DNA from 3 places in the Streptomyces sp. NPDC002181 genome. Region 1 is predicted to be linked to each of the others. Evidence: riboswitches for the same ligand, from Rfam matches in the RefSeq annotation. Region 1 holds a riboswitch; each other region holds the start of a gene.

What was found. Region 1 has a riboswitch for thiamine pyrophosphate ahead of thiO (glycine oxidase ThiO). Riboswitches for the same ligand answer to the same signal wherever they lie in the genome.
Region 2: another riboswitch for thiamine pyrophosphate. It lies ahead of ACFYXV_RS00365 (thiamine ABC transporter substrate binding subunit); the one in region 1 lies ahead of thiO (glycine oxidase ThiO).
Region 3: another riboswitch for thiamine pyrophosphate. It lies ahead of thiC (phosphomethylpyrimidine synthase ThiC); the one in region 1 lies ahead of thiO (glycine oxidase ThiO).

The regions. Positions count from the first base shown of each region.
Region 1 covers NZ_JBIASC010000009.1:235,761-239,027, reverse strand. The annotation lists gene ACFYXV_RS22875 (NAD(P)/FAD-dependent oxidoreductase) at 5-1,225, opposite strand; TPP riboswitch at 1,330-1,442, shown strand; gene thiO (glycine oxidase ThiO) at 1,440-2,693, shown strand; gene thiS (sulfur carrier protein ThiS) at 2,690-2,890, shown strand; gene ACFYXV_RS22860 (thiazole synthase) at 2,896-3,267, shown strand, end outside.
Region 2 covers NZ_JBIASC010000001.1:86,930-90,196, forward strand. The annotation lists gene ACFYXV_RS00360 (ABC transporter permease) at 1-337, opposite strand, end outside; gene ACFYXV_RS00365 (thiamine ABC transporter substrate binding subunit) at 379-1,476, opposite strand; TPP riboswitch at 1,561-1,670, opposite strand; gene rlmN (23S rRNA (adenine(2503)-C(2))-methyltransferase RlmN) at 1,745-2,857, opposite strand; gene ACFYXV_RS00375 (phosphatidate cytidylyltransferase) at 3,019-3,267, opposite strand, start outside.
Region 3 covers NZ_JBIASC010000005.1:175,695-178,961, reverse strand. The annotation lists gene ACFYXV_RS15820 (YibE/F family protein) at 1-1,035, opposite strand, end outside; TPP riboswitch at 1,108-1,253, shown strand; gene thiC (phosphomethylpyrimidine synthase ThiC) at 1,248-3,035, shown strand; gene ACFYXV_RS15810 (glycosyltransferase) at 3,124-3,267, opposite strand, start outside.

The sequences.
Region 1 (3,267 bases):
CCGCCTAGACCAGCGCCGATTTCAGCGGGACCGCGGGATCCGCGATCCTGGCCGGATCCACCGGGGCGCCCGTCTCGATCAGCTTCCGTCCCTGCGCCAGGTCGCGCGGCCGGCCCACCGCCAGGACCGCGGCCAGCGCCCCGGCCCGCAGCCAGCACACGGACCAGCCCGCCTCGGCCGGGTCCCCGCGCCACACCAGCTCGTCGGCGCCCGCGTGGTGGCCCGCGTACTGGACGAACCGCCCGAACTGCTCCGACCAGAAGTACGGCACCGGGTCGTAGACCTGGAGCGCCTTGCCCGCCACGATGTTCGCCGCGACCACCCGCGGCCCCTGGAGGGCGTTGTCCCAGTGGTGGACCAGCAGCCGCGCCCCGTAGCGGGCCGACGGGAACGACGCGCAGTCGCCCACCGCGTACACCCCGGGCAGGCCGGTCCGCAGGTACTCGTCCGCCGTGACCGCGCCTTCCGGCCCGAGCTCGACCCCCGAGCCGGCCAGCCACCGGGTCGCCGGCCGGGCCCCGATGCCCACGACCACGGCGCCCGCCGGCAGCTCCCGCCCGTCCGCGAGCACGACCCGTCCGGCCTCCACCGAGGAGACCTTGGCGCCGGTCAGCAGCGCGGCCCCGGCCTGCTCGTACCAGTGGGCCATGGGGGCCGCGACCTCGGCGGGCAGCGCCCCGGCCAGCACCCGGTCGGCCGCCTCGACCACGGTCACCGCGCAGCCCGCCTCGCGCGCCGCGGTGGCGAACTCGGCGCCGATCCAGCCCGCCCCGACCACCACGGTCGCCGGAGTCCGCGCCAGCACCGGCCGCAGCCGGGCCGCGTCGTCCAGGGTGCGCAGCAGGTGCACGCCGGGGACGCCCTCGGACCCGGGCAGGGTCAGCGGTTCGGCGCCGGTCGCCAGGACGAGGACGTCGTACGGGACCGGCCCCGCCTCGGTGTCCAGCTCGCGCTCGGCCGCCCGCAGCCCGGTGACCTCCACCCCGAGCCGGAGCACGATGCCGAGCCCCTCGAAGTCCACGTCGAACGCGGAGTCCTCGGCCTTGCCGAGCAGCACCGCCTTCGACAGCGGCGGCCGGTCGTAGGGCTGGTGGGGCTCGGCGCCCAGCAGGGTGATCGGGCGGCGCCACCCCTGCTCCCGCAGCGCGACCGCGGTCTGCACCCCGGCCATTCCGGCGCCGACGATGACGACGCCGCTCTGAGTCTGTTCCGTCTGCTCGCTCACACCGCCCAGCCTAGCGATCTGACGCTTCGTCAGGAACAGCGGCTCGGCGCGGCCGCCGGGGAGGCAGCCTTACCCGCCCCCGGCGGCGGGGTTAGGCTGGCGCCCGTACCTATCGCGGGAGTCCGGGCGCACCGGGCTGAGAGGGAGGCTGAGCGGCCTCCGACCGTACGAACCTGATCCGGGTCATGCCGGCGAAGGGAGGGGCTGGACGCCCATGCACTCATCTCTGAACGGATCCGACCCGGGATCCCCGGGGGCCGGGGGCTCCGCAGGATCTCCGGGGTCCATCGGGTCCCCCGGATCCCCAAGGTCCTCAGGGTCCGACGTCCTCGTCATCGGGGGCGGGATCATCGGCCTGGTCACCGCCTGGCGGGCGGCCCGGCACGGTCTGCGGACCGTGCTCGCCGACCCGGCGCCCGGCGGCGGCGCCGCGCAGGTCGCGGCCGGCATGCTCGCCGCCGTCACGGAGCTGCACTACGGCGAGGAGACCCTGCTCGGGCTCAACCTCGCCTCCGCCGCCCGCTACCCGGAGTTCGCCGCCGAGCTGGCCGAGGCCAGCGGCGGAATGGACATCGGACACCGCGCCTGCGGCACGCTCGCCGTCGCCCTCGACGCCGACGACCGGCTGCACCTGCGCGAACTGCACGCCCTCCAGCGCCGCTGCGGCCTGGAGTCCGAGTGGCTCACCGGCCGCGAGTGCCGCCGCCTGGAGCCGATGCTGGCCCCGGGAGTACGGGGCGGCCTGCGCGTGGACGGCGACCACCAGGTCGATCCGCGCCGGCTGGCGGCCGCGCTGCTGGCCGCGTGCGAGCGCGCCGGGGTGGAGATCCGCCGGGCGGCCGCGGAGCGGCTGCTGACCGCCGCGGACCGGGCCGTCGGTGTACGGCTCGACGACGGTACGGAGCTGCGGGCCGACCAGGTGGTGCTGGCCGCGGGCTCGCTCAGCGGCAAGCTGGCCGGCGTACCGCCGCGGGCACTGCCTCCCGTACGGCCCGTGAAGGGCCAGGTGCTGCGGCTCGCGGTGCCGGCGGCGTACGCGCCGTTCCTCTCGCGAACGGTACGGGCGGTGGTCCGCGGCAGCCACGTCTACCTGGTGCCGCGCGAGAACGGCGAGCTCGTCATCGGGGCCACCAGCGAGGAACTCGGCTGGGACACCACGGTCACCGCGGGCGGGGTGTACGAACTCCTGCGCGACGCGCACGAACTGGTGCCCGGCATCACCGAACTGCCGCTGACCGAGACCCGGGCCGGTCTGCGGCCCGGCTCCCCCGACAACGCCCCGCTGCTCGGCCCGACCGAACTGCCCGGCCTGCACCTGGCCACCGGCCACTACCGCAACGGGGTGCTGCTGACCCCGCTCACCGGCGACGTGATGGCGCAGCTGCTCACCACCGGCACGGTGCCGGAGATCGCCCGCCCGTTCACCCCGCGCCGGTTCTCCGCCGCACGTCAGGAGTCGTACGCATGACCATCTCCGTCAACGGCGAGCCGCGCGAGATCGCGGCCGGCACCACCCTCGACGCGGTGGTCGCCACCTTGACCGCGGCCCCGTCCGGGGTCGCGGCCGCACTGAACGAGACCGTCGTCCCGCGCGGGCAGTGGCCGCTCACGCCGGTGGGCGAGGGCGACCGGGTCGAGGTCCTCACCGCCGTACAGGGGGGCTGAGCACGATGGCTGACGACGCTTTCCAGCTGGCCGGGCGGACCTTCTCGTCCCGCCTGATCATGGGCACGGGCGGGGCGCCGAGCCTGGACGTCCTGGAACGGGCGCTGGTCGCGTCCGGTACGGAGCTCACGACGGTCGCCATGCGGCGGCTGGACCCGACGGTGCAGGGCTCCGTCCTGTCGGTGCTGACGAGGCTGGGCATCTCCGTACTCCCGAACACGGCGGGCTGCTTCACGGCGGGCGAGGCCGTACTGACCGCGCGCCTGGCGCGGGAGGCGCTGGGCACCGACTGGATCAAGCTGGAGGTGGTGGCGGACGAGCGGACGCTGCTGCCGGACGGGGTGGAGCTGCTGGACGCGGCGGAGACCCTGGTGGAC
Region 2 (3,267 bases), on a different contig from region 1:
GCAGCCCGCCCCGCCCGACCAGCGCCAGGAAGGCGGTGCCGACGACCACCGTCGGCAGCACGAACGGAACGGTGACCACCGCCCGTAGCAGCTGCTTGCCGGGGAACTCGAAGCGCGCGAACACGTACGCGCCGGGGAGTGCGATCAGGAGCGTGAGCGCCGTGGACGCGAGCGCCTGCCAGGTGGTGAACCAGAGCACGTCGGCGATGTCCGGCCGGGCCAGCACCTCGCCGATCCGGCCGAACTGCCAGCCCTCGTCGGTCTTGATCCCGCGCCCGACGATCGCGGCCACGGGATACGCGAAGAACAGCCCGAAGAAGGCGAGCGGTACGGCCATCAGCGCGAGCCGGACGGCCGTACCGCGTGCGCTCTCGCGTCCTACTTCACGACGAGCGAGGACCATGTCTTGACCCACTGCTCACGGTTCTTGGCGATGGTCTCGGGAGCGACGTTCTCGGGCTTCTCGACGACCACGCCGTGCTTCGTGAACAACTCCGGCAGCTTGGCGTCCTTGACCACCGGGTTCACGAACATCTGGAGCGGCATGTCCTCCTGGAACTTCTTGCCCACCAGGAAGTCGAGGAGCGCCTTGCCGCCCTCCTCGTTCTTCGCGCCCTTGAGCAGGCCCGCGAACTCGACCTGGCGGAAGCAGGTGCCGGTGGCCACGCCCGTGGGGGCCTCGGCCGGCTGCGGCTCCCCGTACAGGACCTCGACCGGCGGGCTGGAGGCGTACGAGACGACCAGCGGCCGGTCGCCCTTGGCCTTCTTGCCGCCCGCGGAGCCGGAGAAGCGCTCGTTGTAGGCCTGCTCCCAGCCGTCGACGACCTCGACGCCGTTGGCCTTGAGCTTGCTCCAGTAGTCCTTCCAGCCCTCCTCGCCGTACTTGCCGACGGAGGCGAGCAGGAAGCCGAGGCCCGGCGAGGAGGTCGCCGCGTTCTCGGTGACCAGCAGGTTCTTGTACTCCGGCTTGACCAGGTCGTCCAGCGTCTGCGGCGGGGCGATCTTCTTCTCGGCGAAGTAGGCCTTGTCGTAGTTGACGCAGATGTCGCCGGAGTCGACGGGCGTGACCCGGTGCTCCTTGTCGAGCACGTACTCGGGCTTCACGTCGGCCAGGCCCTTGACCTCGTACGGCGTGAAGATGCCGTTGTCGAGGGCGCGGGAGAGCAGGGTGTTGTCCACGCCGAAGAACACGTCGCCGCGCGGCGAGCCCTTGGTGAGGATCTCCTGGTTGAGGGCGGCGCCCGCGTCCCCGGACTTCAGGACCTTGACGGTGTAGCCGCTCTGCTGCTCGAACTCCTTGAGAACCGTGTCGGTCACGTTGAAGGAGTCGTGCGAGACGAGCGTGACGGTCTTGGACTTCGGCGCGTCACTGGCGCCGGACGCGGACTCGTCCTTGGCGCCGCCGCAGGCGCTGAGCGTGGCGACGCCGAGCGCGGCCGCGAGCGCAGCGCCCGCGAACTTCTTGGTGGTGCTCACTGGTGATTCCTCCTGGGATGACCAGGAGAAGACGCGGCCCTGCCCGGCGCTCAGTGCGAGCGGTCGCCGGGCAGGGCGCAACAGCTTGAGTGATGACCGAACTTCCTACCCCGAATGACCGGGGCGAGGTTCAGAGGGTCTGCGGATGACGGTTACCGCACTCTCAGCGCTGTGGCGCTCCCCTGTCGGAATATGCAATTGGTTCGGCCACAGGGTACCCCGAGGCCGAATCGGCCCCGCGGGCCCGCAGGCCCGCGAAAACCGCAGGCTAGCGCTCCGAGGCGGCCAGCTGGCCGCACGCGCCGTCGATCTCCTGGCCGCGGGTGTCCCGTACGGTCACCGGCACCCCGTGGCGGGCGATGGCCTCGACGAAGGCCTTCTCGTCCTCCGGGCGCGAGGCGGTCCACTTCGAGCCCGGCGTCGGGTTCAGCGGGATCAGGTTGACGTGGACGCGCTTGCCCTTGAGCAGACGGCCGAGGAGGTCGCCGCGCCAGGCCTGGTCGTTGATGTCGCGGATCAGGGCGTACTCGATGGAGATCCGGCGGCCGGACTTCTCGGCGTACTCCCAGGCCGCGTCGAGGACCTCGCGGACCTTCCAGCGGGTGTTCACGGGGACGAGGGTGTCGCGCAGCTCGTCGTCCGGGGCGTGCAGGGAGACCGCGAGGCGGCACTTGAAGCCCTCGTCGGCGAAGCGCAGCATCGCCGGGACCAGGCCGACGGTGGAGACCGTGATGCCGCGCTGCGACAGGCCCAGGCCGTCGGGCTCGGGGTCGGTGAGGCGGCGGATGGCGCCGACGACCCGCTTGTAGTTGGCCAGCGGCTCGCCCATGCCCATGAAGACGATGTTGGACAGCCGGGCCGGGCCGCCGGGGACCTCGCCGTCGCGCAGCGCGCGCATGCCGTCGACGATCTGGTGGACGATCTCGGCGGTGGACAGGTTGCGGTCCAGGCCCGCCTGGCCGGTTGCGCAGAACGGGCAGTTCATGCCGCAGCCGGCCTGCGAGGAGATGCACATGGTGACCCGGTCGGGGTAGCGCATGAGCACGGACTCGACGAGCGTTCCGTCGTGCAGCTTCCACAGGGTCTTGCGCGTGGTGTCGTCGTCGCACGAGATGTGGCGGATGACGCTCATCAGGTCCGGCAGCAGCTCGTCGCGGAGCTTCTCGCGCGAGCCCGCCGGGATGTCGGTCCACTCGGCCGGGTCGTGCGCGTACCGGGCGAAGTAGTGCTGCGAGAGCTGCTTGGCCCGGAAGGGCTTCTCGCCGATCGCGGCGACCGCCTCGCGACGCTCCTCGGGGGTGAGGTCGGCGAGATGCCGGGGCGGCTTCTTGGCCCCGCGAGGGGCGACGAAGGTGAGCTCTCCCGGGACAGGGCGGGCCATGGCTGGTACTCCTCGTAAGACGAAAGGCGCGCCGCAGAAGCAGCGCGCCCTTCAAGAGTAACCGCCCGGACCCACCCAAAGCCTTCAGACGTACGTCGTCCCAGCTCAGCGGGGTTGCCCTGGTGAACCGCCCGCCGGCCGGAAGCTGCGGGGGCCCGGTTTCAGCCGGTGCCGACGAAAGCGGCGAGCAGCAGCCACACCACCGGGGCGGTCGGCAGCAGGGAGTCGAGGCGGTCCATGATGCCGCCGTGGCCCGGGAGCAGCGTGCCCATGTCCTTGATGCCCAGGTCCCGCTTGATCATCGACTCGCCGAGGTCGCCCAGCGTGGCGCTGACCGCGACCGCGAGACCGAGCAGCAGGCCCTGCCACCAGGCGCCCCCGTCGATCAGGAACTCCATGCACAGCGCGCC
Region 3 (3,267 bases), on a different contig from region 1:
CACGTCGTCGAGCACGCCCAGCGATCCGATGATCACGCCCGCGAGCAGCAGACCGCTCATGTCGATGTCCGGGTAGAGCCCGTGGATGAGCCCCGTGTTGTCGTCGGTGTTGCCGCTGAGGAACGCCCAGTCGACGAACACCGAGCCGAGCAGCCCGATCAGCAGCAGCGAGACGAGCGTGCCGAGGACGGCGACGGACGTACGGGCGCTCAGGCCGTGGCACATGTAGAGCGCGATGAGCATGATGGCGCTGGCACCGACGACCGCGACGACCAGCGGGTTCGAGCCCTGGAGGATCGCCGGGAGGATGAACAGGGTCAGCACGCCGAAGCTGACGACCAGCGCGATCAGCGCGAACAGGCCCCGCATCCGTCCGACGACGACGACGGCCACGGCGAAGATGCCCGCCAGTACCGCCAGCGGCAGCTTGCGGTTCACGTCGACCACGGAGTACTGGAGGTCCCGGGGCGCGTCCGGCGCGTACGCGACGACCACCTCCTGGTCCTTCTCCAGCTGCCGTGGCGCGCCCGGCTGGACGATCTCGATGAACGTCCGGCCCTTGTCCTGCCCGGTGCCGACCTCGATGGTGGCCTTCTTGCAGTCGCCGGTCTGCTGGGCCCGGGCCTCACGGCCCTCCGGGGTGGTGACGTTCCCGGTGGTGGGCACCTGCGAGGCGTTCACCGATTTGCAGTCGACCTGTTCGATCGCGACGACCCGGCCCTGCTGGGTCTGCCGGTCGAAGCCCACCCCGGAGCGCTCGTGAGCGGGAGCGCCGCCCGGCCAGAGCACCACCATGCCGACGAAGACGGCGACGGCGAACGGGATCAGGACCGCCGCGATGACCTTGCGCAGGTGCTTCGAGACGGGAGCCGCCGGTCCGTGGCCGTGGGAATGTCCGTGGGGGTGGCCGTGGGAGTGGCCCGGGGCCGGGATCCGGTCATGCCGGTGGTCGTCGTGCTCGTGGCCCGCGTGTGAGTGGTCGCTGTGACCCGTGGGCTCGGTGGGCTGGGTGGGGGGCTGCGGCGAGGACGTCACCGGCAGATCATCGCAAGAGTTGAGGGGGCCCACTGTTCAGCACGCCACAAATGACGCTAGCGTGGGGGCACCTTTGCACAACGCGGGAGCTCGGAGCACCGGGCTGAGAGGGCGCTGATCACCGTACGCGCGGCACAGATGCGTACGGGAAGAGGCTGCGTCGACCGCCGAACCTGTTACCGGGTAATGCCGGCGTAGGGAGATCAGGTCTCATGACCATTCAGGACGCACGCACGCCTGCCGTCAGCCAGGACGACGCCGACCGGACCGAGCGCCAGCCGGGCTGGCACAAGGGCTACGTGGCGGGCTCCCGCCCCGACATCCGGGTGCCGGTCCGCCAGGTCCACCTCACCAACGGCAAGGACGTGACGCTCTACGACACGTCCGGGCCGTACACCGACCCGCAGATCGAGACCGACGTGCGGCGCGGCCTTCCGCCGCTGCGCGAGAACTGGATCATCAGCCGCGGCGACACCGAGGAGTACGCGGGCCGCCCCGTGCGCCCGGAGGACGACGGGATCAAGCACACCTCGCCCCGAGGTGGCCTCAAGAACCTCGACGCGGTCTTCCCTGGACGTCCGCGCCAGCCCCGCCGGGGCCGTGACGGCGCCGCCGTCACGCAACTCGCGTACGCCCGCCGCGGTGAGATCACCCCGGAGATGGAGTACGTCGCGATCCGGGAGAACGTCTCCCCCGAGGTGGTCCGTGAGGAGATCGCCGCAGGTCGCGCGGTGCTTCCCGCGAACGTGAACCACCCGGAGATCGAGCCGATGATCATCGGCAAGCGGTTCCTGGTGAAGGTCAACGCCAACATCGGCAACTCCGCGGTCACCTCCTCCATCGAGGAGGAGGTCGACAAGATGACCTGGGCGACCAAGTGGGGCGCCGACACGGTCATGGACCTCTCGACCGGCCGCAACATCCACACCACTCGCGAGTGGGTGCTGCGCAACTCCCCGGTCCCGATCGGCACCGTGCCGCTGTACCAGGCGCTGGAGAAGGTCGACGGCCGCGCCGAGGACCTGACCTGGGAGATCTACAAGGACACGGTCATCGAGCAGGCCGAGCAGGGCGTCGACTACATGACGGTCCACGCCGGCGTACTCCTGCCGTACGTGCCGCTGACCGCCCGCCGCAAGACCGGCATCGTCTCCCGCGGCGGGTCGATCATGGCCGCCTGGTGTCTGGCGCACCACAAGGAGAACTTCCTCTACACGAACTTCGAGGAGCTCTGCGAGATCCTCGCGACGTACGACGTCACGTACTCGCTCGGCGACGGCCTGCGCCCCGGCTCCATCGCGGACGCCAACGACGCGGCCCAGTTCGCGGAGCTGAAGACGCTGGGCGAGCTGAACACGATCGCCAAGCGGCACAACGTGCAGACCATGATCGAGGGCCCGGGCCACGTCCCGATGCACAAGATCAAGGAGAACATCGACCTCCAGCAGGAGATCTGCGAGGAGGCGCCGTTCTACACGCTCGGCCCGCTGACCACGGACGTCGCCCCGGCGTACGACCACATCACCTCGGGCATCGGCGCCGCGATGATCGCCTGGTGGGGCACCGCGATGCTCTGCTACGTCACGCCGAAGGAGCACCTGGGCCTGCCCAACCGTGACGACGTGAAGACCGGCGTCATCACGTACAAGATCGCTGCACACGCGGCGGACCTGGCCAAGGGCCACCCGGGCGCCCAGGAATGGGACGACGCCCTGTCGGACGCGCGGTTCGAGTTCCGCTGGGAGGACCAGTTCAACCTGGCCCTCGACCCGGACACGGCCCGTGAGTTCCACGACGAGACGCTCCCGGCCGAACCGGCCAAGACCGCGCACTTCTGCTCGATGTGCGGTCCGAAGTTCTGCTCGATGAAGATCTCCCAGGACATCCGCCGCGAGCACGGCGGCGACCTGAAGGCCGATGAGATCGAGGCGGGCATGGCGGAGAAGTCCGCCGAGTTCGCGGCGAGCGGGAACCGGGTCTACCTCCCGCTGGCGGACTGACCCGCCCGTGGGGGCCGGCGCTGCTCTGGGAGGTAGAGGGGGCTTCCCAGAGCAGTGTTCCGGCACGCCAGCCGCGTTGCGCTGGAGGTCAGACCTTCGCGTCGCGCGATGTTTCACGTGAAACAGGGACGGACGGCCCACTGCGGGCCGCCGCGAACCCGCGATTGGCCTCCGTCTGCCGGCGATACGACTCCGGCAGGTCGGGCAGTTCCAGCAGCCGGTCGCAGGCGCG